DNA from 3 places in the Pseudomonas sp. Irchel 3A5 genome. Region 3 is predicted to be linked to each of the others. Evidence: predicted binding sites of a transcription regulator. Region 3 holds the regulator's gene; each other region holds the start of a gene.
The links. The regulator FliA, encoded in region 3, starts transcription of late flagellar genes. The targets are predictions, from matches to a motif close to CTAAAGTTTNNNNNNNNNNNGCCGNTAA.

Region 1 (8,128 bases), on a different contig from region 3:
TCGTCTGGTTGCGCAACAGCATTACAGGCCGGCTTTTTTTGCTGGATAACCACGGGCATCTGGCTTTTTGGGCGATAGCAACGTCGCGTTCGCCCGCCAAACCCAGGTCAGGCATCACTCATTACCTGGCGGACAACGTGCTGGGCCTGGCCAAAGTCGACAAGGATCGGGCAGCCTACATTCGCAGTGATGCCGGACGTCTGTACGCTCACTCGATCAATGCTGAGGGCGTGGTGTCACCCGGTTACGTGGTGGGCGACGCTCATGGCGTCACTCAGGTGCTGTTTGCCAGCGGCAAGCAATGGCAAAGTGGCTTTGGCGGCTGTGCGTTGGTTACTGTCACGCCTGAAGGCGAGCGCTGGCAACTGGTCGCGGCCCCGAATGCCTCGGTGCGGACGCAGACCCTTCATCTGTCCAGTGGCTGGAAAGGAATCGGTGTGTGGCAGCAAGAGGGCGACGATTACTCTTCGTTGGTTGTGTACAGTTCCAGGCGGCAATCCGTCACGCTACGAAGTGGTAATGGCCAATCGCGTGTGTTGTTCACGACCTCTAACCCCATCGCCAAAATCAGCTTTTGCCCTGTAAGCGGCCTTATCGCTGCCTTGACCAATACCACCCGTGAATTGTTGGTTTATTCGTTGCCACTCAATGCTTTTCGCCTGCAGATATTCTGCAATGAAACATCGGACGAACACAGGAAAGGCACGGATGCTTGAGCATGATTCGACACTGATTCGCCGTCCGGTGCTGGTCGGTCATCAGCACATTGAAGGGGTATGGTTCTCCCACGAAAGGTTTGATGAACAGGAGCGAGCAAGACTTATCCTCGATCAATGGCAGACCGGGTCGAGCGTCTATCGTTTCGCCGACGGCGATCTGTTGCAGTTCCGCCACCCCCAATCCGTGATGTGTGAAACCCAGGTGGGCTGGCCGCTGATACGGCAAGGCGACGCGCTGTGCTCGGCTCTCCTGACCCCGCAGGAAGCGCGCAGCCTGCCCGCAGCCGATGTCTGGCTGGTGCGTGCCAGCCACGTCAGCGCGTTGCAATTGCGCGATGCCAAACTAATCACGCCAGGGCAATGGATCGATGTCAGCGGCTACACCTTGCTGGATACCTACGACTGTCGCCTGGCGCTGCCGGAGCCGGTTGTCGAAGCGCCTGCTGTTGCGTCCGACGTGCGCGAGATCCTCGGCGGTGTGCTGCGGCCTGTCAGCCCTGAGCGGGACGAAATCATGAAGGCGCTGCTGGAACGCAAAGGCAGCGCGCCTGAAAAAATCTCTGATCAGGCTGCCGATAGGCCAGTGGACAACCCGTGGAAGAGCCCCGAGGTGGCATCGCTACCCTGGCTGAAGCTCGGCATCAGCGGGATATTGGTTGCCGCTTTTATCTGGATGGCTGTTCACGATAAAAAGGGTCAAACCATGTCGCCGTCGGCGGCAGATTCCCCGGATGTCGGCGCAGTGATTCTGGGAATCCTGATCAGCGCAACGTTGTTTACTCTGTTGCTGTTGGGGGTTCGCCGTTTTCTTGCTGGCCAGCCCTCCAGGGGGTATGGGGTGCCTCAATCCCGGAGCCAGCCGGGGATTGCACCGCGCGCCATGCCCACGAAGCCCAAGGTCAATCGATGGCGTCGCTGGCTGACACGCCTGACACTTCGCTCACCGCTTTCTGCGCTCTATGGCAAACGCCAGGCAGAGTACATGCGACGCATGATGGAAATGTTCGAAAACGGCGACCTGGAAGAAGCCCTGCGCCACGCCATTCCACTGGACGGTGGCCAGAGCACGGGGGAGCAGGCATTTGGGACTCCGCAACGGCGTCAGGAGCTTGTTGTAGGTGAGCGTTCCGGACCTGCCAACGCGATGCTTTTTGAAGATGACCTTAAAGACCGCCTCAAGCACTTATACCGGAAGTCGTTTGAAAGGCTCGACCGGGAAGGCCGTGTTGAAGAAGCAGTGTTCGTTCTGGCCGAGCTACTGAAAGAGCGCCAGGAAGCGCTCGACTATCTGGAAAAGCACGAGCGGTACCAACAAGCCGCCGACCTGGCGCTGACGTGGGACATGCCCGCAGCCGTGATCGTGCGCTTACTGTGCCTAGCCGGTAACTGGCAGCGGGCGGTGCTGGTGGCTCGTCGTGACGACGCGTTTGCTGATGCCGTGATGATGCTTGAGCAAAAACAGCCTGACAGTGCCCGGCGCTTGCGACTTGAATGGGCCGAATCGTTGATCGGCAAAGGTCTCTGGATGCAGGCTGTCGACGCCATCTGGAGTTTGCCTGGCGAGCGTGGCCGGGCGGCTCAATGGCTGCTTGATGCGGAGGCTGCTGGTGGACGCCTTGCCATCAGGGCACTGGTCAAACGAGCGATTCTGTTGCCTGACACGCTGGTGGCCTACGGGGAATGGGTGGAGCAACTTCGCGATGATCCTCAGCGCTTCGCTGAGCGTGCCGCCCTGGCCGAGGCATTATTGCAGCACCAGAGTCACGCAAAAGCGCTGGCATGGCTGACCGGCGCGACGATACACGCGATCGTTGCGGATGAAGCAGGCGGACAAGGGCGGCTGACCCATAACCAGCTGCAGGCGCTGGTCATCATGAGCAAGGACAAACTGCTCCAGGCTGACCTGCCTGGCAAAGCGCTGCCTCGCCGGGGTAAACAGCCTCTGGACAGCGTTGATACGACGCTTGAATGGTCAGCACCCGCCATGGGCAGCAGGGCCATACTGGATGCCGTGACACTGGAAGACTCGCGTTACTTGCTGGCATTGGGCGAGGCGGGTGCAGTGGTCGTCGATGCGTCCGGCAAGCGCCTTTTTCACTTTTCAGTACCGGCGCAAGCCATCGTGATGGCCCACAGCCAACAAGTGGCGCTGGTGCTGGTTCGCCGAAGCGAAGCCTGGAGGATCAGCAAGCTGGATCTGGTTAATCGCACCGCAACGGATCTGGGCGTTCATAAGTTCGACGTATTCGCCAGGATCTTCAACGGTTCGTCCTGGACCATTGGGCAAAACCGGCAACTGCGAGTGGTCGACGTGGATCGAGGGTTTGAAACACTGTGGCATGTCAGTGATCTGCCAGGCCGTATTCTGGGCCTGAAGGACGATGCTCATGGCGAATACCTTTGGCTCTCCGACCCGGAGTCGGGCAGTGAACTGTGGCATTACCGATTGCCTGATCGTCGCCTGATGAGTCGCGAACCTGCCTCGAAGACCGTCTTTGATGACGGCCGTCAGTTGTTCAGTGCATCCAGTGACGTCGCCGAATTTCGCATCAAGCGTGAAAGAGAAGATGATCCCGTCCTTGTGATCGAACAGCGTGGCAGCCGCAAGGGCTATCGCTTGCCTGGGTGTATTGAAGGGTTTGAAGACGACCCTGTTGAAGTACTCCTGCTTGAACACTGGCTGCTCATCGGTTATCTCGTTTCGCTTGATGACACCCGCTGGCAGTTCATCCACCGGGGTAGCGACCGCCTTTGCGCAACGCTGCAATGGCCTCGACCCGAAGTGAGGACACGCCTTTCAGGTGCCGACTGGCTCATGTTTGATGATCAGGGGCGGCTGAGTCATATCAATGCCGAAGAGGGGACTCAGCGTAATTTGACGATTAACTGAGGCTGGATCGGGTGTTTACAAGGCTTGTGCGGGAGTCCGGTTAAGCCCGGTTGTAAGCAGTGTTCTCCGGGGTGTTGCAGGACAATCAAGTTTGTCCACTCCCAGTCGATAACGCTGCTAGAGAGGGCGCTGATGCGTGGAGCCCTCGACTCTAACAACTACAAGCCTGAGTACTCCCAATGTCCCAGTTCCTTAATCTGAAGCTCAAATCAAAGCTGCTGTTTGCTTTTGGTCTATGCGCGGTCATCACGGTCGGTGTTGCGGCGCTGGGGTACAGCGGGATCTCAAGCATCTACGGCCTGTTGCAGAGCACGGTCAGCAACAACCTGGTATCGATTCAGAAAACCGATTCGGTTAAAGCCAACGTGATTGCCACCCACCGGGACATGTTCAGAGCCATCAATCTGGCTTTGCGCAAAGCCGCGCCGGAAGACATCAACGCTGTCGTTGTATCCTTCAAGGACAACCAGGCCGAGGCTGAGCAACAATTCAAGATCTACCGCGCCACTCCCCTCGAAGCTGACGAGCGTGCTGCCGGTGATGACTTCGAGCGGGACTGGCCAGCGTACATCGCAGCCGCAGAAAACGTCTTTTCGCTGCTGAAAAGTGGCGACGTCGACCAAGCCGCCAGGCTTGCTGATTCCAACGCAACACCGGCATATCGCAAGACCATTGGCGAAGTCAAAATCATGATCGAGTCCAATGCCCGGCAAGCGCTTGACGTGGCTACCGCAGGGAACGATACCAACCATCAAGTGACGTGGGCGCTGATTATTGGTGGGCTTGTTGCAGCCGCGGCCGCCATCGCTCTGGGCCTGTTTGTCACCCGCATGATTACCCGACCGCTTTATCAGTCCGTGGAAAGTGCCACCCGCATTGCTCAGGGCGACCTGACCAAAGAGATCACATCGAACAGCGAGGATGAAACCGGGCAACTGCTCAAAGCGCTGTCCAACATGCAAAAAGACCTCAAAGGCACCGTGCAGCAGATCGCCGATGCATCCGACCAGTTGGCTTCGGCTGCCGAAGAATTGACCGCCGTGACCGAAGACAGCACACGTGGCCTGGTTCGTCAGAATGACGAGATTCAGCAAGCCGCGACTGCGGTAAACGAGATGACCGCCGCAGTGGAAGAGGTTGCCCGTAATGCGGTCAGCACCTCACAGGTGTCGACCCAGACCGCAGAAGATGCGATCAAAGGCCAGCATCAAGTGCAGCAGGCGGTAACGGCGATGAACACCATGGCAGGGGACATCAACGATTCCACGCAGCGTGTCGAAACCCTGGCCGGTCAGATTCGTGACATCACCAAGGTGCTGGACGTGATTCGCGGTATTGCTGAGCAGACCAATCTCTTGGCTCTCAACGCCGCCATCGAGGCCGCTCGCGCCGGTGAACAGGGTCGAGGTTTCGCCGTTGTCGCCGACGAAGTCCGGGCACTGGCACACCGCACTCAAGCCTCCACTGGCGAAATCGAAGCGATGATCAAGGTCGTACGCGCAGGCGCTGACGAGGCCGTACAGTCGATGAGCAAAAGCCAGTCGATGGCTCAAAGCACGCAGTCGCTGGCGACTGAAGCGGGCCTGGCACTGGAGCGAATCAGCGCAGGTGTCAGCGAGATTAACGAACGCAACCTGGTGATCGCCAGCGCAGCCGAAGAACAGGCTCAGGTAGCCCGCGAAGTCGATCGCAACCTGGTGAACATCCAGGACCTGTCGACCCAGACATCCGCCGGTGCAAACCAGACCAACGCTTCGAGTCAGGAATTGTCGCGTCTGGCGATTTCGTTCAATACGTTAGTGGGCAAGTTCAAGCTTTGATGTCTTAGCACCTGGATATCGATGGGTAACGCAGCGGCTCAGCCAGTGAGCCGCCTGCGACCATCGGTTTCTTCCCAGTCGATCAATACAACGTATCAGCAATACGCCCCGGCAATGCCTTGTCATACGCATCGCCATCGATTTCGGCAGCCGAGATTTCCTTCAATATTTTCCCGGCAGTCGGCAGCCTACTTCTCTCCACGTGACGCGTTGCATCCCAAAGTCCCGCTCTGATAACAGCACGGCTGCACTGGAAGTAAACACTGGTAACGGTGATCCGCAGCACCGATTTGGGCAGTTGGCCGTTCACGGCGAAACGCGCCAGCAACTCCGGGATCACTGATATCTGTGCCGTGCCGTTGACCCGCAATGTCTCCCCGACCCCGGGTATGAGAAAAAGGAGTGCAACCCTGGGATCAGTGACGATATTGCGTAGGGTATCGATTCGGTTGTTACCGCGCCGATCGGGCAAATAAAGCGTTTTGCTGTCTTCGATATGAACAAACCCTGCCTGATCGCCACGTGGCGATGCGTCAAGTCCATCGGGGCCTGACGAAGCAAGAATCGCAAAGGGTGCCGACTCGATGAAAGGTCGGTAGGCGGGGTGAATATGATCCACCTCCTTGATCATCGAGGGGCGGGCAATTGCGCCGTACAGCTTTTCCAGCGCTTCTGTCGTGGTCACGTACTCGTTGCTGTCCAGTTCCATAGTCATTTCTTTCTACCGTCTTGTTCTGGTTGTTATGTCTGTACTGATGCCGGGTTACCCGTGTTGAGTTTGAGCTATTTTGATGAAGGAAATGCGCTGCTGACAGTCTTGGGTTTCAGCCGCATGCCTCTTGAAAGTGCCAGGCCAGAGGGCGGTTGCTTTGCCCGGACAGGAAGTTAACGCCTATGCGTTCCTCGACACCCATCATATCCGTCCTGTCATCGACCACGTGTACCCATTCGAGCAGGCGCGGGAAGCCTAAGAGCATTTGGCTCGCGGGCCGTTCGGCAAGGTTGTGATCAAAACGCTGCACAAGGTGCGTGGCGTTCGCAAGGTGACGCCCTGCGTTTATCGGCCATTCTGGCAGTTCATTGTTTGGCCAATGCAAACAGTCATTTAGCGAACTGCCCGTTTATCCGTCACCCGCCCAAACCTACAGTTGGCACCTGCAAAGCCAACTGAAGGAATGACCCAATGACTGTCCGCGACGTAGTAACCCCGCCTGACCGCCATGCACTTTACGAGCTGCACCGCTATTCCCCTGCGATCCGCAGCAACGGCCTGCTGTTCGTCTCTGGTCAGGTCGGCAGCAGGGCCGATGGTTCACCGGAGCCAGAACTGGATGCCCAAGTGCGCCTTGCGTTTCAGAACCTCAACGCGATTCTTGCTGCGGCGGGCTGTAGCTTCAATGACGTGATCGATGTGACAGTGTTCATGGTCGACCCGCAAACCCATTTCGAGCGTGCCTGGGCTGTGGTGGCGGAATACTGGGGCGAGGCGCCATATCCGACTGCGACTGCGGTGGGTGTCACCTGGTTGTCTGGATTTCAGTTTGAAATCAAGGTAATTGCCAAGCTGCCCGAAGGCGCTTGAAGGCGATTGAAGGGAAGTCCTGCGCTGACTTTCTCGCCTGTACGCAGACCAAAATTACTGATTCGCTTTCAAAAAACGGCGGTCATGGTCTGCTGTCGGAACTCGGCTGGAGTCATACCTGCCGAACAAACGATAGCGATTCAGGGCGATTTTGTCGTACATCCAGTCCCGCAGGATTTGCGGGATGACGCGTGCAACTGTCATCCAGCGCCACGGTGCGTTCAAGCGCTCGAGGATCTCAAACATCGCCTGGGAGCGTATGGACACCTTGTTGTTCGAGATGAGCACAATGGTATTGAATTTGTCCTGAGGCAATCCGGCCCAGCCCAGCAATGCCTGGCCTTCCAGTGACTGCACCGCAGCCAGCTGAAGTCGGTGAGCCTGATCATGACGGATCACGAATCGTGCCCAACCGTTGCACAGTTTGCAGGTTCCGTCGAACAGCACCACCGTGTCGTCTGGATTCAGGAAAGGGGCAGGGACGCTCGCTTTCACACTCATTGGGTCGACTGCTGCGCAGTTCGAAGCGTGATGCGGGTCAGCTCCGACGGTATACCCAGTCGCAACGCAAATCCGGGCCACAGGGCGGTGCCGTTGTTGACGTAAAGCTGCATCCCGCCGACGTCATAAAAGCCGGAGACAAAACCCTCATTCGCCAAGGCGATCACCCGTTCAAGCCCCAGGATCATGCCGCCGTGGGTATGACCGGACAGCTGAACAGCCACGCCCTGGCTTGCGGAGAATTCTGCGTTTCTGGGCTGGTGGTCGAGCAGGATGATGGGTGTGTCTTTTGGCGAGCCTTGCAGCGCCTGCTTCAGGTCTGGCGCGGGGAAGCCGGTTTTAGGTGCTGTTACGTCCGTAACGCCCGCCAATACAATCTGCGCGCCGTTGCGTTTGATCAGCGTATGGCTGTTCGCAAGCGGGATCATCCCCAATGAAACGAAATGCTGCATCCAGGCTTGATTGTCGAAGAAGTATTCATGGTTGCCGGGAATGACGTAAACACCGTCGGGAGCACGAAGATCACGCAGTGCGTCAATATCTCGGGTCCTGTCACGGATCGAACCGTCGATCAGGTCGCCTGTGACGACGATCAGATCGACACCCAGACCGTTCG
Region 2 (8,128 bases), on a different contig from region 3:
CACGATGAAACCGATGCTTGGTGGGATGACCGGGGCGATAATCCCCCCCGCTGCGATCAAGCCCGCCGAGTGCGCCCGGTTGTGCCCGGCACGCACCATCATCGGCACCAACAGTGCCGCGAGCGCCGCCGCGTCGGCCACCGCAGACCCCGAAAGGGAAGCCAGCAGGCAGGAAGCCAGAATGGCCACGTAACCCAAACCACCGCGTTTGTGTCCCACCAGGGCCATGGCGATATTGACGATGCGTTTGGACAGGCCGCCCGCGTTCATGATCTCGCCAGCCAGCATGAAGAACGGCACGGCCATCAGCGGGAAACTGTCGGCACCATTGAGCAGGTTCTGGGCGATGATCTGCGCATCGAACAGATCCAGCTGCACCATCAACGCCACGCTGACCAATAACAAGGCGAAAGCGATTGGAATGCCAAGCGCCATGGTGCCGATCAGCGAACCGAGAAAAATAACCAGGGTCATGGGTGAGTTCTCTCAGAGGTCGATGCCGGGGTATGGATCTGCTTGATTTCTTCGGCGGAGTCGCTGTCGGTGACCATCACCAACTCGTCATCCGCCAGCTTGCCGCTTAGCATCAGGTACAACTCATACAACAGAATGGCCGCAGCGCTGACGCCGAACACCAGCCCGGCCGCATAGAACAGCGCCATGGACAGCCCCGACGCAGGCGCTACCACGTCCAGGTTGATGACCGCTTGTTGCCAGCTTCCGCTGAACACCAGCCAGCAGATGTAGAGCATCAGCACATGGCCAACCACCAGACAGAACCGCTTGCCCCCCGCAGGCAAGCGACGCACCAGGCTGTCGAAGCCCATATGTGCCCGATCTTTGAGCGCTACGAGTGAACCGAGAAAGATCATCCAGACGAACAGCCAGCGCGACAGTTCTTCCGACACGCTGATGCCCGAGTTGAAAGCGTAACGGAGCACCACGTTGCCGAAAACCAGCACAAGCATGCCAATCATGCACAGCACGATGAGCAACTTGAGCAGCTTGAAATACAGGTCGACTATTCTTTTCATTATTATTGCCTCGCGGAAACCCTGAACCTGACGCGATTAACCCGGCATCGCTGTTAGCGGGCTGAACCGGCCTGAGGTGCGCACGCGCAGACGCCGCGAGCCATTACCTTGGGGGATAACAGTCGAGCACAGAGAGAGGAATTGAGAACGAGCAATCGCGGTCGCATGAGAGTGGCTCCATTGTTTTTATTGTCCCCTTGCTCTGATGGCAAAGGTTTATGACATGGAAAATGTACTAACCGGTTAATTCGGTCAATACGCAAAAACGTCGATCATCAACGCTCAATTCATCACGCTGCGTATGAAACCGTCTCGAATCGCGTCGAAAACAATCTTAACCCACGCTATTTTCTTCAAAAAAGCATAGTAAAGGCATGACAGCAGCACGACTCAGGAAATATAAAAGCGTGCGATTATCGATTATTTTTTCGACATGAAGTCCGTTGATCCTCTATGCCCCCTCAACAGGCCACAACACATGCCCAGCCATCCGCCGTTCTCCGGCGCTAAAATCGCCCTTCTCTGCAACGGCTTGATTCTGAGCTACCAGCGAGACGACAAGCCCTCTATCCCATGGCCGAACCTTTGGGACCTACCCGGGGGTGGTCGCGAGGGGGAAGAAGCGCCGCTGGCGTGCGCGCTGCGTGAGACCGAGGAAGAATTTGGGCTGACCATTGCACCCGAAAGTATCGTCTGGGCTCGGGTTTATCCGGGCCAAGGGCTGGGTGGCCTGGATACCTGGTTCTTCGTGGCACACGTTCTGCCCGAAACATTTGCCAACATACATTTCGGCACCGAAGGCCAGCGCTGGGCGGTCACCACGATAGAGGCTTTCCTGGCGAATACCTCGGCTATAGCGCATTTTCAGCATCGGCTCAGGGAATATCTGTTGAGCAACCCTGGAAACGTAACCCCGGGGCCTTTAGCGCGTCACTAAAAGCCACTGGCGGCTGGCCCGACTTGCGCATAACATGCCGTGATTCCATATAGCCAGACATCACCCATGATAATAGCCAGCCTGCGCAGCCATCTGACACTCTGGTTCGCCGGACTGTCGCTGCTCGCCTTGCTGAGCGTGGGTTTCTATGTCGGTCATATCGCGACCGAACAAATCAAACAGGCCAGTGGCAGCTCTCTGCTAAGCACCGCCAAGTCAGCCGCAATGATGCTCGGCACTCAGCTACGTGAGCGTCAGCTTGAGATATTCCTGCTGAGCCGGGAGCCCCATCTGGTTCGCGGCAACCTGGATGACCCGGACATTTTGCCTTCGATGGAGCTGCGCACCCAGTCTCACTCCGAGTACGCGTGGATGGGTGTCGCTGATACCAGGGGCAATGTTCGACAGGCAGTGCACGGCCTGCTGGTCAACCAGTCCGTGCTCGAACGCCCGTGGTTCAAGGCCGGACTTCAAGGACCGTATACCGGCGATCCTCACGAAGCGGTGTTGCTGGCCAAGCTGTTGCCCGCCAATGCCAGTGGCGAACTGCTGCGCTTCATCGACTTTGCAGCACCAATCCGCACGGCTGACGGCACTGTGGTCGGCGTCCTCAGCGCCCATGTGCACTGGAACTGGATGACCCGGATTGTCGAATCGGCCATTCTGCGTGAAGGTGTCACCGCTGACCTTGAAGTGCTGATCGTCAATGGCGATGGTGCAGTCCTGTACCCACAACAGATGATCGGCCAAAAGCACCCCGAGCTGCTTGCAACTCAGCGACTTTCCACCAGCGAGAAGCCAGCCGACGCGCCGGAATGGTCAGAAGACGCCGACTACTTGTCCAGCGTATTGAAAGTACCGACGCCACCTTCCGCCAATCTGGCCTGGTACATCGTCGTTCGCCAGCCGCTGGCTACCGCTCTGGAGCCTGCGCGGATCCTGCTTTACAAGCTGTTGATACTGGGCGTTGCCGCCGCACTGGCATTTGGCCTGGTCGCATATTACCTGGCGCAGTATATGAGCCGTCCCATCGAACAACTGGCAAAGGCTGCCAAGCAGGTCCAGGCCAAACAACCCGGTGCCGATTTCCCTCAGGCGCATTCGGTCCGGGAGATCGCCCAACTGGGCCAGTCCATTCAGAGCATGACCGAATCGCTGCTGAACAAGGAACGCGAGCTGCAAGACACCAATGCGTCACTTGAAGCCACCGTCGAGCAGCGCACTGCCGCCCTCACCCAGGCCAATGCCGAGCTATTGAAATTGGCGACCCACGACGCCTTGACCGGTGTTTATAACCGTCGCCGTTTCGACGAAAAGCTCGCCGAATGCAACCAGCTGTTTGAACGCAGCGGCCGCCCCTTCGCCCTCCTGTTCATCGACGCCGATCACTTCAAAAACGTCAACGACACCTACGGTCACGCCACCGGTGACGACGTGCTGCATCAATTGGCTCAAATCATTCAGGAAAACACCCGCGCCAGCGACTTCGTGGCCCGCTACGGCGGTGAAGAGTTCGCCGTATTGCTGCCAGAGCCTGAAGGTGCGGAAAGCCCGGAAGTTGTGGCAGAAAGGATTCGCAAAGCCGTTGCCGAGGCGACCTTTGACCTGGTTGGGCAAATCACCGTCAGCATTGGTATCGGCCTGGCAGATACCGCAGATGCCAATACAACGGCGCTGATCAAACGGGCTGATCAGCAGCTTTATCACGCCAAGGCGTCAGGCCGAAACAGGGTGGCGAGCAAGGCCACCATAGACATATAAGAATATCCGTCAGATCGCTGACAACCTGGCTGGATCGCGTCTGTTTACAGTTGCCCGTAACGGAACAGGTTAAAGCTTTGGCCTCAGCGGTCGACGATTACCTATTAAAGAATAATTATTAGTTTTTCGGAGGAGCAGCGGCATGGGGATGTTCAAGGCGTTGTATGAGTCCATCGAAATGCAGTTTTTCGATTCTCTGACGAAAAAGCTCTCGAGTCTTTTTCTGCTGGTTGCCGTCAGTGGATTGCTGTACTGGATTGCCTTGAGCATTCGTGCAGACATCGTTCAGCAGTTACGCAGCGCACAACTGGACGCTGCCCTGCTCGGCCAGATTGAAGGCAGCCTGAACGGGCTCAGCAACGCCATCTTGTTCAGCACGCTGTTTACGCTGTTCATGGTCAGTTTCATGGTCTGGTATTTTCGTCACCTGATCGTGCGCCCGGTCACCCACATGACCCATGCGCTTGCAGAAATCGCTAACGGTGAAGGCGACCTGTCCAAAGACCTGCCCCTGCTGACCCACGACGAAATTCGCGTACTGGCCAGCACCTGCAACCGATTCCTGGGCAAGCAACGGGAAATCATCAGCAACGTCCAGGCCCTGACCGTCCACATCGCCGTTGAATCAGCGCGCTCGTTGAAAAACATCAGCGACTCCAGCGACAGCGCCACCCATCAGGCCCGCTTCGCCAAGGAAGTAATGGATCAGAGCAACATGGCGGTCGGTAATATTCAGGAGGTTTCCCAGCAGACCCAGGGCATCTCCAGCACCACTGCGCAAAACCTGAGCATGGCTCGCGATTCATACGCGGAACTGCTGGAGGTCACCGGCAACATCAGCGAAATATCCAGTAGCCTCAATGAATTCGGCACTCTGGTCTCGGCGCTCAATCAGCGTTCGACGAGCATCAAATCCATCGTGGGCCTGATCCAGCAGATTTCGTCGCAGACCAATCTGCTGGCGCTCAATGCCGCTATCGAAGCGGCTCGCGCCGGGGAAAGTGGCCGGGGCTTTGCGGTGGTGGCTGATGAGGTGCGTACCCTGGCGCAGAACGTCAGCAAGGCCACCGATGATATCTCGCAGAACATCGACGCCATGCTTCAGGAGGTGAGTTCCACCCACGAGCAAACCACGCAAATCAGTCACAGTGCCCGGGAAACCCAGAAAGTGGTTGAACGTGCTTCCGGCCATTTCGAAAGCATGATCGGCGACTTTGAATCCACCAATGGCAAGCTCGCTGACATCGCCGCACACATTCTGCAGTTCGCGGAAAGCAACACCGGTATCAACGACCGGGTGACGCAGATTTACGCTGACAGCCAGTCCATTGATCAGCGCATGCAGCACTCAGCCACTGCAACCCGGGATCTGTCGGGCGTTGCCGAGCGCGTGCAGACCATGCTCGGCAAGTTTGTACTGGGCCATGGTGCGCTGGATGCCGCCATTACCCGCGCCAGCCAGTGCCGTGACATTCTGCAGACACGACTCGCCGAATTGCACCGCAGCGGCCTGAACCTGTTTGATCAAAACTACAAACTGATCCCTAACACTGATCCCAAGCAGTACCTGACCAGTTATACCGAACGCTTCGCCCAGGTCTGCCAGGAAGAGTGCGACAAGCTGACCAAGGGCACCAAAGGCGGCAAGGTGTCGTTCATCGTCGACACCAAGGGTTACTGCCCGGTGAACAACAGCTGGGTATCCAAACCACCGACCGGTGACCGCACCATCGACCTGCCGGTATGCCGCAACAAACGCATGTTCTCCGACCCGATCGGCCTGCGTGCGGCGGGCAACACCCAACGTTTCCTGCTTCAGACCTACCTGCGCGACACCGGCGAAATCATGACTGAGATCGACGTGCCCTTCTTCTTCGACGGCCGCCATTGGGGCAATCTGCGGATGGGCTTTGACGCGGCGGTGTTGTTGGCGGAGTGATTGGGGGGCTCCTGGCTAACCAAATTGCCTGCAACCCAGGTATTGATATTGTAGGAGCTGCCGAAGGCTGCGATCGCGGCGTATCAGGAGAAATGCTTTTAAAATGTAGGAGCGCGCTTGCCCGCGATTACGCCAGCACAGACGATATATTCATCGGCTTATAGCCAGAATCGCGGGCAAGCGCGCTCCTACCGATCCTATGTTTGCTTAGCGACAGCGAGGTATCAGGGACATCGGGGCTACAGAAAATGCAATTCAATCCCCAGGCCAATCTCGGCTCTCACAATGACATCTCAAATTGTCAGAGGCACCTTGCCGGGTGTAGATGCTAAAACCTGACGAATGAGAACAATTCCGTTACCCTGTGCGCACTTTTTTACGGCGGATATGTCGTGCTGCCTGCGGCCGATTCGTCCTCATCTCTCGGTATGGGTAATTCAATGCGCCTGTTCAAACACCTCGCAGTCGGCGTCAGCCTGCTGCTAGCCGGTCAGACCCTGGCCTTCGCAACCACCTATCCAGTCACTGTCACCGACGTTGCCAACCGTCAGGTTGAAATTCCCGCCGAACCCAAGCGCATCGTCCTGCAGGACGGCCGCGATCTGTTCACCCTGGCCCTGCTCGACCGCGCCGATCCATTCCAGCGCGTCGTGGCGTGGAACAACATCATCAAGCGTTCCGACCCCAACACCTGGAAAGTCTTCGAAAACCAGTGGCCAAAAACCGCCAACCAGGCCACTGACATGAAGTTCGGTGACGACGGTGATCTCAATCTCGAAGCGGTCGTCGCCGCTCGCCCGGACCTGCTGGTATTCCAGACCCGCGCCCGGGCTTCGCTGGAAAATGCTGGCGTGGCGCAGAAGCTGGCCGCGCTGAAGATTCCGGTGCTGTTCGTCGACAGTGATCTGGAGCCGGTGGTCAACAGCCAGAAAACCGTAGCCCTGCTCGGTCAGGTGCTGAACCGCGAAGAAGAGGCCAAGGCCTACATTGATTTCTACAAATCCCGATTGGCTAAAGTCGAAGCCATTACTCAGGAACACAACAAGAAACCCTTGGTGTTCGTTGAAGCCAAAGCTGGCCAGGGCGGCGCATCGGCCTGCTGCTTTACCCACGGCGATGTCTACTGGGGCAAGCTTGTTCAGGCGGCAGGTGGTGTGAACCTCGGCTCTCAACTGTTACCGGGCGCGACCGGCGATGTCACGCTGGAAACCGTATTGGGCAAACAGCCGGACGTATACGTCATGACCGGTACCCAGTTCCCGGGTAACACATCCGTCTCGCCACCGTTTGGCTTCGGTGATAGCGTCAAGCTCGACGCCATCCAGCGTCAGTTGAAGTTGCTGGAACAACGTCCAGGCTTTGCGCAACTCAAGGCCAGCCAGAACGGTCGTGTGTACGGTGTCTACCACCAGTTCTACGCCAGCAGCTGGAACATTCTGGCAGTGGAAAACCTGAGTCAGGCGTTCTACCCGGACAGCGCTAAACAGCTGGATGCAGATGCCAGCCTCAAGTCGCTGTTCGCCCTGACCGGTATCAAGGCAGTCCCTGCGATTCTGTACGCCACTGCGCCTGCTACTGGTAAATGACCCACACCCATGACGACCTCTATCGGTAAAGCTTCATCCGACATCAGCAGCTACCAGACCCGTTACACCCATACCGTGTGGAAGCGCACGGTATTGCTGATCAGCCTGCTGGTGATCGCTGTGGTGGCTTTCATTGCCGACCTGATTGTCGGCTCAGGGACACTGACGTTCGGTCAGGCCATGAGTGGACTGTTGCAGCCTGACAGCGTAGATGCCAGCACTCGCGTGATCCTTTGGGAGCTGCGCATGCCCATGACGCTTATGGCGGTGCTCGCGGGCACGTGCCTGGCGCTGGCCGGGCTGATGATGCAGACGGTACTCGATAACCCTCTGGCGGAACCCTTCACGCTGGGGATTTCCTCGGCCGCGGGCTTCGGCGCGTCACTGGCGCTGGCCTTCAACTTTTCCCTCGGCAATGCCTTGCCAGGGTTTGGCGCCGACTTGCTGGTGACCGGCAACGCCTTCCTGTTCTCGTTGCTGACAGTGGGCATCATTCTGCTGCTGACCCGCGGGCATGTGGGCCTGCAGGCGATTACCCTGCTGGGGATCGCCGTGCATTTCGTGTTCAGTTCGTTGCTGGGTCTGGTGCAATACGTGGCGAGCGTCGATCAACTGCAGAGCATCGTGTTCTGGCTCATGGGTTCGCTGCTGCACGCGACCTGGAACAAGGTCACGCTCTGCGCGATCATCGCAGCCATTGCCATTCCGGTGGTGCTGGTTCAAGCCTGGGCACTCACAGCATTGCGCAGCTTTGGCGAACAAGCCGTAGTGTTCGGCATTCCGGTACGCCGTATTCGCACCATGATGCTGATGCTGGCTGCGCTGTTGGCCGGCGCGGTGACTTCGGTGGTCGGCATCATCGGCTTTGTCG
Region 3 (8,128 bases):
TCGACGACGTCGAGCCATGGCGTATTACTCCATGAAGCCTTGCAGCTTGAGTTCGATGGAGCGCGGGTTTTCACCCTCGGCAATGGACAGCAGACCTTCGAGAAGCATTTCGCGATAGCGCGACTGACGCAGGGCGATGCTCTTGAGTTTGTTGGCAACCGGCAACAGGATCAGGTTGGCCGAGGCAACACCATAAATAGTGGCCACGAACGCCACGGCAATACCGCTGCCCAACTGACTCGGATCAGCGAGATTGCCCATGACGTGAATCAGGCCCATCACCGCGCCGATGATGCCGATGGTGGGCGCATAGCCGCCCATGCTTTCAAAGACTTTGGCAGCCTGAATATCGCGGTGCTCCTGGGTCATGAAATCCACTTCCAGGATGCTGCGAATCGCTTGTGGTTCAGCGCCATCAACCAACAGTTGCAAGCCTTTGCGGGCATAGCTGTCAGGTTCGGCATCGGCCACCGATTCCAGACCCAGCAAGCCTTCCTTGCGGGCAGTCATGCTCCAGTTGATAACCCGGTCAATCCCCCCGGCCAGGTCGATGCGCGGCGGGAACAGAATCCAGACACCAATCTGAATGGCACGCTTGAAAGCGCTCATGGGCGCCTGCAGCATCGACGCCGCCAGCGTACCGCCAATCACGATCAAGGCCGCCGGACCATTGAGCAAGGCGGACAGATGCCCACCTTCCAGATAGTTACCGCCGACGATTGCAACGAACGCGAGGATGATACCGATCAGACTCAAAACATCCATCAGACGCACGCCTCCACGAGGTGCCGACCGATGTCGTCCAGACTGTAAATCGCGTCGGCCAGATCAGCTTTGACGATCGCCATGGGCATGCCGTAGATCACGCAGCTCGCTTCATCCTGAGCCCAGACGTGACTACCGCCCTGCTTGAGCAGACGCGCACCTTCTCGGCCGTCGGCGCCCATGCCGGTCAGCACGACCGCCAGGACCTTGTCACCGTAGGATTTGGCCGCCGACCCGAACGTAATGTCCACGCACGGTTTGTAATTCAGACGCTCGTCACCCGGCAGGATTTTCACCGCGCCACGGCCATCGATCATCATTTGCTTGCCGCCTGGAGCCAATAGCGCGAGGCCTGGACGCAGGATGTCGCCATCCTCCGCTTCCTTGACGCTGATCTTGCACAGTTTGTCCAGACGCTCTGCGAAGGCTTTGGTGAACGCCGCCGGCATGTGCTGGATGAGCACGATAGGCGCAGGAAAACTGGCAGGCAATTGGGTCAGCACACGCTGCAAGGCAACCGGGCCACCCGTCGAGGTGCCGATAGCGACCAGCTTGTAGTTCTTGCGTTTCGGTGTCCCTGACAATGGCGGGTGCGAGCTGCTTGCCGCCGAAGCTGGAGCTGGTGCTGGCGCAGGTGCCGCACGCGGGGTTACTGGCCGCGCGGGAGCCGGCGTCGGACTGGCAGTTCTGCTGGTGGCCGGAGCCGCCGTCGGGGCATGAACCGGGTTGTGAGTCGACGCATGAGTCGGGGATGAGACCGGAGCGGATACGGGCGTAGCAGAGCCGCTCAGGCCGCGGCGATTACTGCGCGAAATGCTGTGGACTTTTTCGCACAGCAGTTGCTTGACCTTCTGCGGGTTACGCGAGATGTCTTCGAAATTCTTGGGCAGGAAATCCACCGCGCCGGCGTCCAGTGCATCCAGCGTAACGCGGGCACCTTCGTGGGTCAGCGAGGAGAACATCAGCACCGGGGTTGGACTGCGCTGCATGATCTGGCGAACGGCGGTAATGCCATCCATCATGGGCATTTCGTAGTCCATGGTAATCACGTCAGGTTTGAGCGACAGCACCAGATCAATGGCTTCCTTGCCGTTGCTCGCGGTACCGACAACCTTGATATTTGGATCTGAAGAAAGAATTTCCGTGACGCGGCGGCGGAAGAAACCGGAGTCATCTACCACCAATACCTTGACTACCATAAACACTCCATTACAGGTTGCACGGAAACCACTGCGCTGTGCGACATGCCTTTGAAGCGAGGTCCGGACGATGACAGCTAATCGACCGAACATATCCCAAAGGGCCACGAGACGCATGCGCTCTACTGCAAGCTACGCAAGCGACTCGACGTTGTTATTATTGCCTTCGCATGCATTCGCAGCGTTTCGACACAACCTGACCAGGCGCCACAGGCAGTTACCTGCCAGCGGCACCAGAATCAAATACGCCGTGCGGCGTACCGCTTGAGCATACTCGGCACATCGAGAATCAAGGCAATGCGACCGTCACCAGTGATGGTGGCGCCCGACATGCCAGGCGTTCCCTGCAACATTTTGCCCAGTGGCTTGATGACCACTTCTTCCTGACCCACCAGTTGATCGACAACGAAGCCGATCCGCTGAGTGCCCACCGAAAGAATCACCACATGCCCTTCGTGCTGCTCTTCGTGGACGGCCGAACTGACCAGCCAACGCTTGAGGTAGAACAGCGGCAGCGCCTTGTCACGCACAATCACGACTTCCTGACCATCGACGACATTGGTCGTCGACAGGTCCAGGTGGAAGATCTCGTTGACGTTGACCAGCGGGAAGGCAAAGGCCTGGTTGCCCAGCATGACCATCAGGGTTGGCATGATCGCCAGGGTCAACGGCACCTTGATGACGATCTTCGAGCCTTGGCCCTTGGTCGAGTAGATGTTGATCGTACCGTTGAGCTGGGCAATCTTGGTTTTCACCACGTCCATGCCCACGCCACGGCCCGATACGTCGGAGATCTCGGTTTTGGTCGAGAAACCCGGTGCGAAGATCAGGTTGTAGCAGTCGGTATCGCTCAGACGATCAGCCGCATCCTTGTCCATCACGCCACGCTTGACCGCAATCGCGCGCAGAACGTTAGGGTCCATGCCCTTGCCGTCATCGGAAATCGACAACAGGATGTGATCGCCTTCCTGCTCGGCAGAGAGAATGACGCGACCGCCACGGGGTTTGCCCGATGCCTCGCGCTCTTCCGGCGTTTCGACACCGTGGTCAACCGCGTTACGCACCAAGTGGACCAGCGGATCGGCAAGCGCCTCGACGAGGTTCTTGTCCAGGTCGGTCTCTTCGCCCACCAGTTCAAGGTTGATCTCTTTCTTGAGCTGACGAGCCAGGTCACGTACGAGTCGCGGGAAACGACCGAAGACTTTCTTGATCGGCTGCATCCGGGTCTTCATCACCGCGGTCTGCAAGTCGGCCGTTACCACATCCAGGTTGGAAACCGCCTTGGACATGGCTTCGTCGCCGCTGTTGAGACCCAGGCGAACCAGACGGTTACGCACCAGCACCAGTTCGCCGACCATGTTCATGATCTCGTCCAGGCGCGCGGTATCGACCCGCACGGTGGTTTCCGCTTCTGAAGCGACCGGCTTTTCAGCAGGTGGCGCAGCCGGTTTGGCAGGCGCAGGCGCGGCAGCCTTGGCGGGCGCTGGTGCGGCAGCCGGTTTGGCTGCAGCCGCCGGAGCAGGCTTGGCTGCTGGCGCCGCTGCTTTGGCAGGTGCAGCAACGGCGGCCGCAGGCGCAGCAACCGCGGCGGCTGTTGCGGCTATTTCTGGCTCGAATTTGCCCTTGCCGTGCAGCTCATCGAGCAAGGCTTCAAATTCGTTATCGGTGATTTCGTTATCTTTGCCAGCCGATGCAGCCCCGGCAGCAGCAGGCGCTGGCGCAACGGCAGGAGCCGCTGTGGAAGCGACCGCGGTGGCATCGAACGAACCCTTGCCGTGCAATTGATCGAGCAATGCTTCGAATTCATCGTCGGTGATATCACCGCTTTCAGCCTTGCCAGCCGGTGCAGGCGCTACCGCAGCGGCAGCAGGTGCCACGTCGGGAGCAAACTGACCTTTGCCATGCAACTGGTCGAGCAGCGATTCGAATTCCGAGTCGGTGATTTCGTCAGTTGCGGCTACGCCCGTTGCAGCCGGTGCAGCAGCAACCGGTGCTTGCTCCTTGGCTGCATTGAGCGAATCAAGCAGGTTTTCGAATTCGGTATCGGTGATCTCGTCGGAAGGCGCTTCGGCGACAGCTTCGACAGGTGCCTCCTCCACGACGTCAGCAGCAGGCGCTTCGTCAGCCGATGCCGGCTCCGCCAGGCGCGCCAGGGCAGCCAGCAATTCCGGTGTTGCCGGAGTCACTTCACTGCGCTCACGCACTTGACTGAACATCGCATTGACCGCATCCAGCGCTTCAAGGACCACGTCCATCAGTTCCGAATCTACGCGACGCTCACCCTTGCGCAGGATGTCGAAGACGTTCTCGGCGATGTGGCAGCACTCCACCAGCTCATGGAGCTGGAGGAAGCCGGCGCCCCCTTTTACAGTGTGAAAACCGCGAAAAATTGCATTGAGCAGATCTGCGTCATCCGGTCGGCTTTCCAGCTCGACCAACTGTTCAGACAACTGCTCGAGAATTTCGCCGGCCTCTACCAGAAAATCCTGAAGGATCTCTTCATCGGCGCCGAAGCTCATTGGGGTGCTCCCTAAAATTAACCGTCAACAGACCAGACTTAGAAGCCCAGGCTCGATAGCAGATCGTCTACATCGTCCTGTCCGGACACAACGTCTTCCCGTTTATCGGCATGAATCTGCGGACCTTCACCCTGTTTGATATGTTTTTCTGGATCTTTTTCTGCGCGGATGGATTCGTCGTCATGTTCGATGCCCGCAAAGCGGTCTACATGACTGGCCATGAGCACCAATTTCAGCAGATTGCTCTCGACTTCAGTGACCAATTGCGTGACGCGCTTGATCACCTGACCGGTCAGGTCCTGGAAGTCCTGGGCCAGCAGAATGTCGTTGAGGTGGGAGGAAACCTCATGGGTATCCTTTTCGGTGCGCGTCAAGAAACCATCGACACGTCGCGCCAGCTCACGAAACTCTTCAGCACTGACTTCACGCCGCATGAAACGCCCCCAGTCCGCGCTCAAGGCCTTGGCCTCGTCGTTCAGACTGTGCATCAGCGGGGTGCTTTCTTCGACCAGGTCCATGGTGCGGTTAGCCGCATTTTCCGTGAGCCTGACGACATACGACAGGCGTTCGGTGGCGTCCGTGATCTGGGACACCTCTTCGGCTTGCGGCATGTTCGGGTCAATCTGGAAGTTGACGATCGCGCTGTGCAACTCGCGGGTCAGCTTGCCGATTTCCTGATACAGGCCACGATCCCGAGCCTGGTTAAGCTCATGGATAAGTTGCACGGCGTCGCCGAAACGGCCTTTTTCAAGGCTCGCCACCAGCTCGGTTGCGTGTTTTTTCAGGGTCGATTCAAACTCGCCCATTGACGTTTCGTTGTTCTCCATAAAGCCCTCGCGGCATACATCAGCTATTGACGCGCTCAAAGATCTTGTCGATCTTTTCTTTCAGCGCCTGAGCCGTGAATGGCTTGACGACATAACCGTTGACGCCGGCCTGAGCCGCTTCAATGATTTGGTCGCGCTTGGCTTCTGCGGTCACCATCAACACCGGGAGGTGCTTGAGGCGCTCATCGGCACGCACTTTACGCAGCAGGTCGATACCAGTCATGCCAGGCATGTTCCAGTCCGTTACCAGAAAGTCAAAGGAACCGCTTTCCAGCATTGGCAACGCGGTAAGCCCGTCATCGGCTTCGGACGTGTTGGTAAAGCCCAGATCACGCAGCAGGTTTTTAATGATCCGCCGCATCGTTGAGAAGTCATCAACGATGAGGATTTTCATGTTCTTGTCCAATTCGACCTCCAAGCAGTCTTTGACGCGTTCAGCACCTGAACGCGCTGTTCAATCAATACCGGCACAGCTCACATCGGCTGCACGAAAACGACGGGCTTGGTAAATCAACAACTATGGAAACCGCACAGCAAATCCACGGACTGCATGAAAGCTATTGCTTTTAACAGTCCGTGGTACGAATGCCTGTATGGCCCCAGCCTTGTCCACTGTCCCACGTAACGCTTTGCACAGCCTGCTCACACGCAACACGTAATCACCAAGGATTACGTACCACTTGTCAACGCGCTCGCCACTCTCCCAAACGCCCTCGTAAACGAGCTGCGCACTGGCTGTGTAACTGGCTGACTCGAGATTCGCTGACCCCCAGGACCTCACCGATTTCCTTGAGGTTCAGCTCCTCGTCATAGTACAGCGCCAAAACCAGACGTTCACGCTCCGGCAAGTTGGCAATTGCATCTGCCAACGCAGCCTGGAAGCGTTCATCTTCCAGGTCGCGCGACGGCTCAAGCGAACCGCTTGCGCCATCCTCATGCAGTCCTTCATGTTCGCCGTCCTGCAAAAGGTCGTCGAAACTGAAGAGGCGACTGCCCAAGGTATCGTTCAAAATCCCGTAGTAATCATCGAGACTCAATTGGAGTTCGGCCGCAACCTCGTGATCTTTAGCGTCACGGCCTGTTTTTGCTTCAATTGAGCGAATTGCGTCACTGACCATGCGCGTATTGCGGTGAACCGAGCGAGGTGCCCAGTCGCCCTTGCGCACTTCATCGAGCATCGCACCACGGATACGAATCCCGGCGTACGTCTCGAAACTGGCACCCTTGGTGCAATCGTACTTGGTGGAAACTTCCAGCAAGCCGATCATCCCCGCCTGAATCAAGTCTTCGACCTGAACACTGGCAGGCAAGCGCGCCAGTAAATGGTAGGCAATGCGCTTGACCAGCGGAGCATACCGCTCGATCAAATCATATTGCGAGTTTCGGGACGCTTTGCTGTACATCTGATAGCCGCTCGCGGTCATTGAACAGGCCCTGCAGTTGTCTGGTAAACCAGTCGCTCAACGAAGAACTCAAGATGTCCACGTGGGTTGGCAGGCAGCGGCCAGGTATCGACCTTCTGCGCAATGGCCTTGAACGCCAGCGAACATTTAGAGCGTGGGAAAGCTTCGTATACGGCACGTTGTTTCTGTACGGCCTTACGCACACATTCGTCGTAAGGCACTGCGCCGACATACTGCAAAGCGACGTCCAGGAAGCGGTCAGTCACCTTGGTCAACTTGGCGAACAGGTTGCGCCCTTCCTGAGGACTCTGGGCCATATTGGCCAGGACCCGGAAACGGTTCATGCCGTAATCGCGATTGAGCAACTTGATCAGAGCGTAGGCGTCCGTGATGGAAGTGGGCTCATCGCACACCACCAGCAAGACCTCCTGAGCGGCCCGGACAAAGCTGACCACCGACTCGCCAATACCGGCGGCTGTGTCGATGACCAGCACGTCGAGATTGTCGCCAATGTCGCTGAATGCCTGAATCAGACCGGCGTGCTGCGCCGGGCTCAGATGAACCATGCTCTGGGTGCCGGAGGCAGCAGGCACGATTCGAATCCCGCCCGGGCCTTGCAACAACACGTCGCGAAGCTCACAACGACCCTCGATCACATCGGCGAGGGTACGTTTTGGCGTCAGCCCCAGAAGGACGTCGACATTCGCCAGGCCAAGGTCGGCGTCCAGCAGCATGACGCGCCGGCCGAGCTCGGCCAAGGCCAGCGAAAGGTTCACTGACACGTTAGTCTTACCGACGCCACCCTTGCCGCCGGTCACCGCGATCACCTGTACGGGATGCATGCTGCCCATGTTAATTGTTTACCTTGTCTTGCGTAGACCGAAGCCAGATTGCGGGCGACACGCTCAATGAAGAGCAATGCCAGGCAGACCACCGATGCAGGTAACTCTGAATAGTTCGCTTCACTTAACCGACCCGTTTGTTGGGGTTGTGGTAAAGGTCGGCGAACATATCCGCCATGGCCTCTTCGCTTGGCTCTTCTTGCATCTGCACATTGACCGCGCGCGTCACCAATTGGTGCCTGCGCGGAATGTGGAGATCATCAGGAATTCTAGGCCCATCAGTCAGATAGGCCACAGGCAACTCATGACTGATGGCAAGGCTGAGCACTTCCCCCAGGCTGGCAGTTTCGTCCAGCTTGGTCAGGATGCAGCCGGCCAGACCACAGCGTTTGTAGCTGTGATACGCAGCCGTCAGCACTTGTTTCTGGCTGGTGGTTGCCAGTACCAGATAATTACGTGATTTGATCCCGCGCCCCGCCAGACTCTCCAGCTGCATACGCAGAGCCGGATCACTGGCTTGCAGGCCCGCGGTATCAATCAGCACAACACGCTTGCGCAGCAGTGGGTCCAGCG

Region 1: a site for FliA is predicted at 3,694-3,721, ahead of CKW31_RS07405 (methyl-accepting chemotaxis protein). Genes of this name have one in related genera too.
Region 2: a site for FliA is predicted at 3,802-3,829, ahead of CKW31_RS27965 (methyl-accepting chemotaxis protein). Genes of this name have one in related genera too.

What each region holds. Positions count from the first base shown of each region.
Region 1 is NZ_FYDU01000004.1:98,283-106,410, reverse strand. It holds gene CKW31_RS07415 (hypothetical protein) at 1-716, shown strand, start outside; gene CKW31_RS07410 (bpX6 domain-containing protein) at 709-3,609, shown strand; gene CKW31_RS07405 (methyl-accepting chemotaxis protein) at 3,789-5,429, shown strand; gene CKW31_RS07400 (pyridoxamine 5'-phosphate oxidase family protein) at 5,512-6,138, opposite strand; gene CKW31_RS07395 (RidA family protein) at 6,613-7,011, shown strand; gene CKW31_RS07390 (thiol-disulfide oxidoreductase DCC family protein) at 7,066-7,512, opposite strand; gene CKW31_RS07385 (metallophosphoesterase) at 7,509-8,128, opposite strand, start outside.
Region 2 is NZ_FYDU01000023.1:50,696-58,823, forward strand. It holds gene CKW31_RS27945 (TRAP transporter large permease subunit) at 1-474, opposite strand, end outside; gene CKW31_RS27950 (TRAP transporter small permease) at 471-1,034, opposite strand; gene CKW31_RS27955 (NUDIX hydrolase) at 1,513-1,971, shown strand; gene CKW31_RS27960 (sensor domain-containing diguanylate cyclase) at 2,038-3,732, shown strand; gene CKW31_RS27965 (methyl-accepting chemotaxis protein) at 3,875-5,671, shown strand; gene CKW31_RS27970 (ABC transporter substrate-binding protein) at 6,112-7,257, shown strand; gene CKW31_RS27975 (iron ABC transporter permease) at 7,267-8,128, shown strand, end outside.
Region 3 is NZ_FYDU01000013.1:207,308-215,435, forward strand. It holds gene motD (flagellar motor protein MotD) at 1-18, opposite strand, end outside; gene CKW31_RS21450 (flagellar motor protein) at 25-765, opposite strand; gene CKW31_RS21455 (chemotaxis response regulator protein-glutamate methylesterase) at 765-1,964, opposite strand; gene CKW31_RS21460 (chemotaxis protein CheA) at 2,204-4,483, opposite strand; gene CKW31_RS21465 (protein phosphatase CheZ) at 4,522-5,310, opposite strand; gene CKW31_RS21470 (chemotaxis response regulator CheY) at 5,330-5,704, opposite strand; gene fliA (RNA polymerase sigma factor FliA) at 5,994-6,734, opposite strand; gene fleN (flagellar synthesis regulator FleN) at 6,731-7,564, opposite strand; gene flhF (flagellar biosynthesis protein FlhF) at 7,680-8,128, opposite strand, start outside.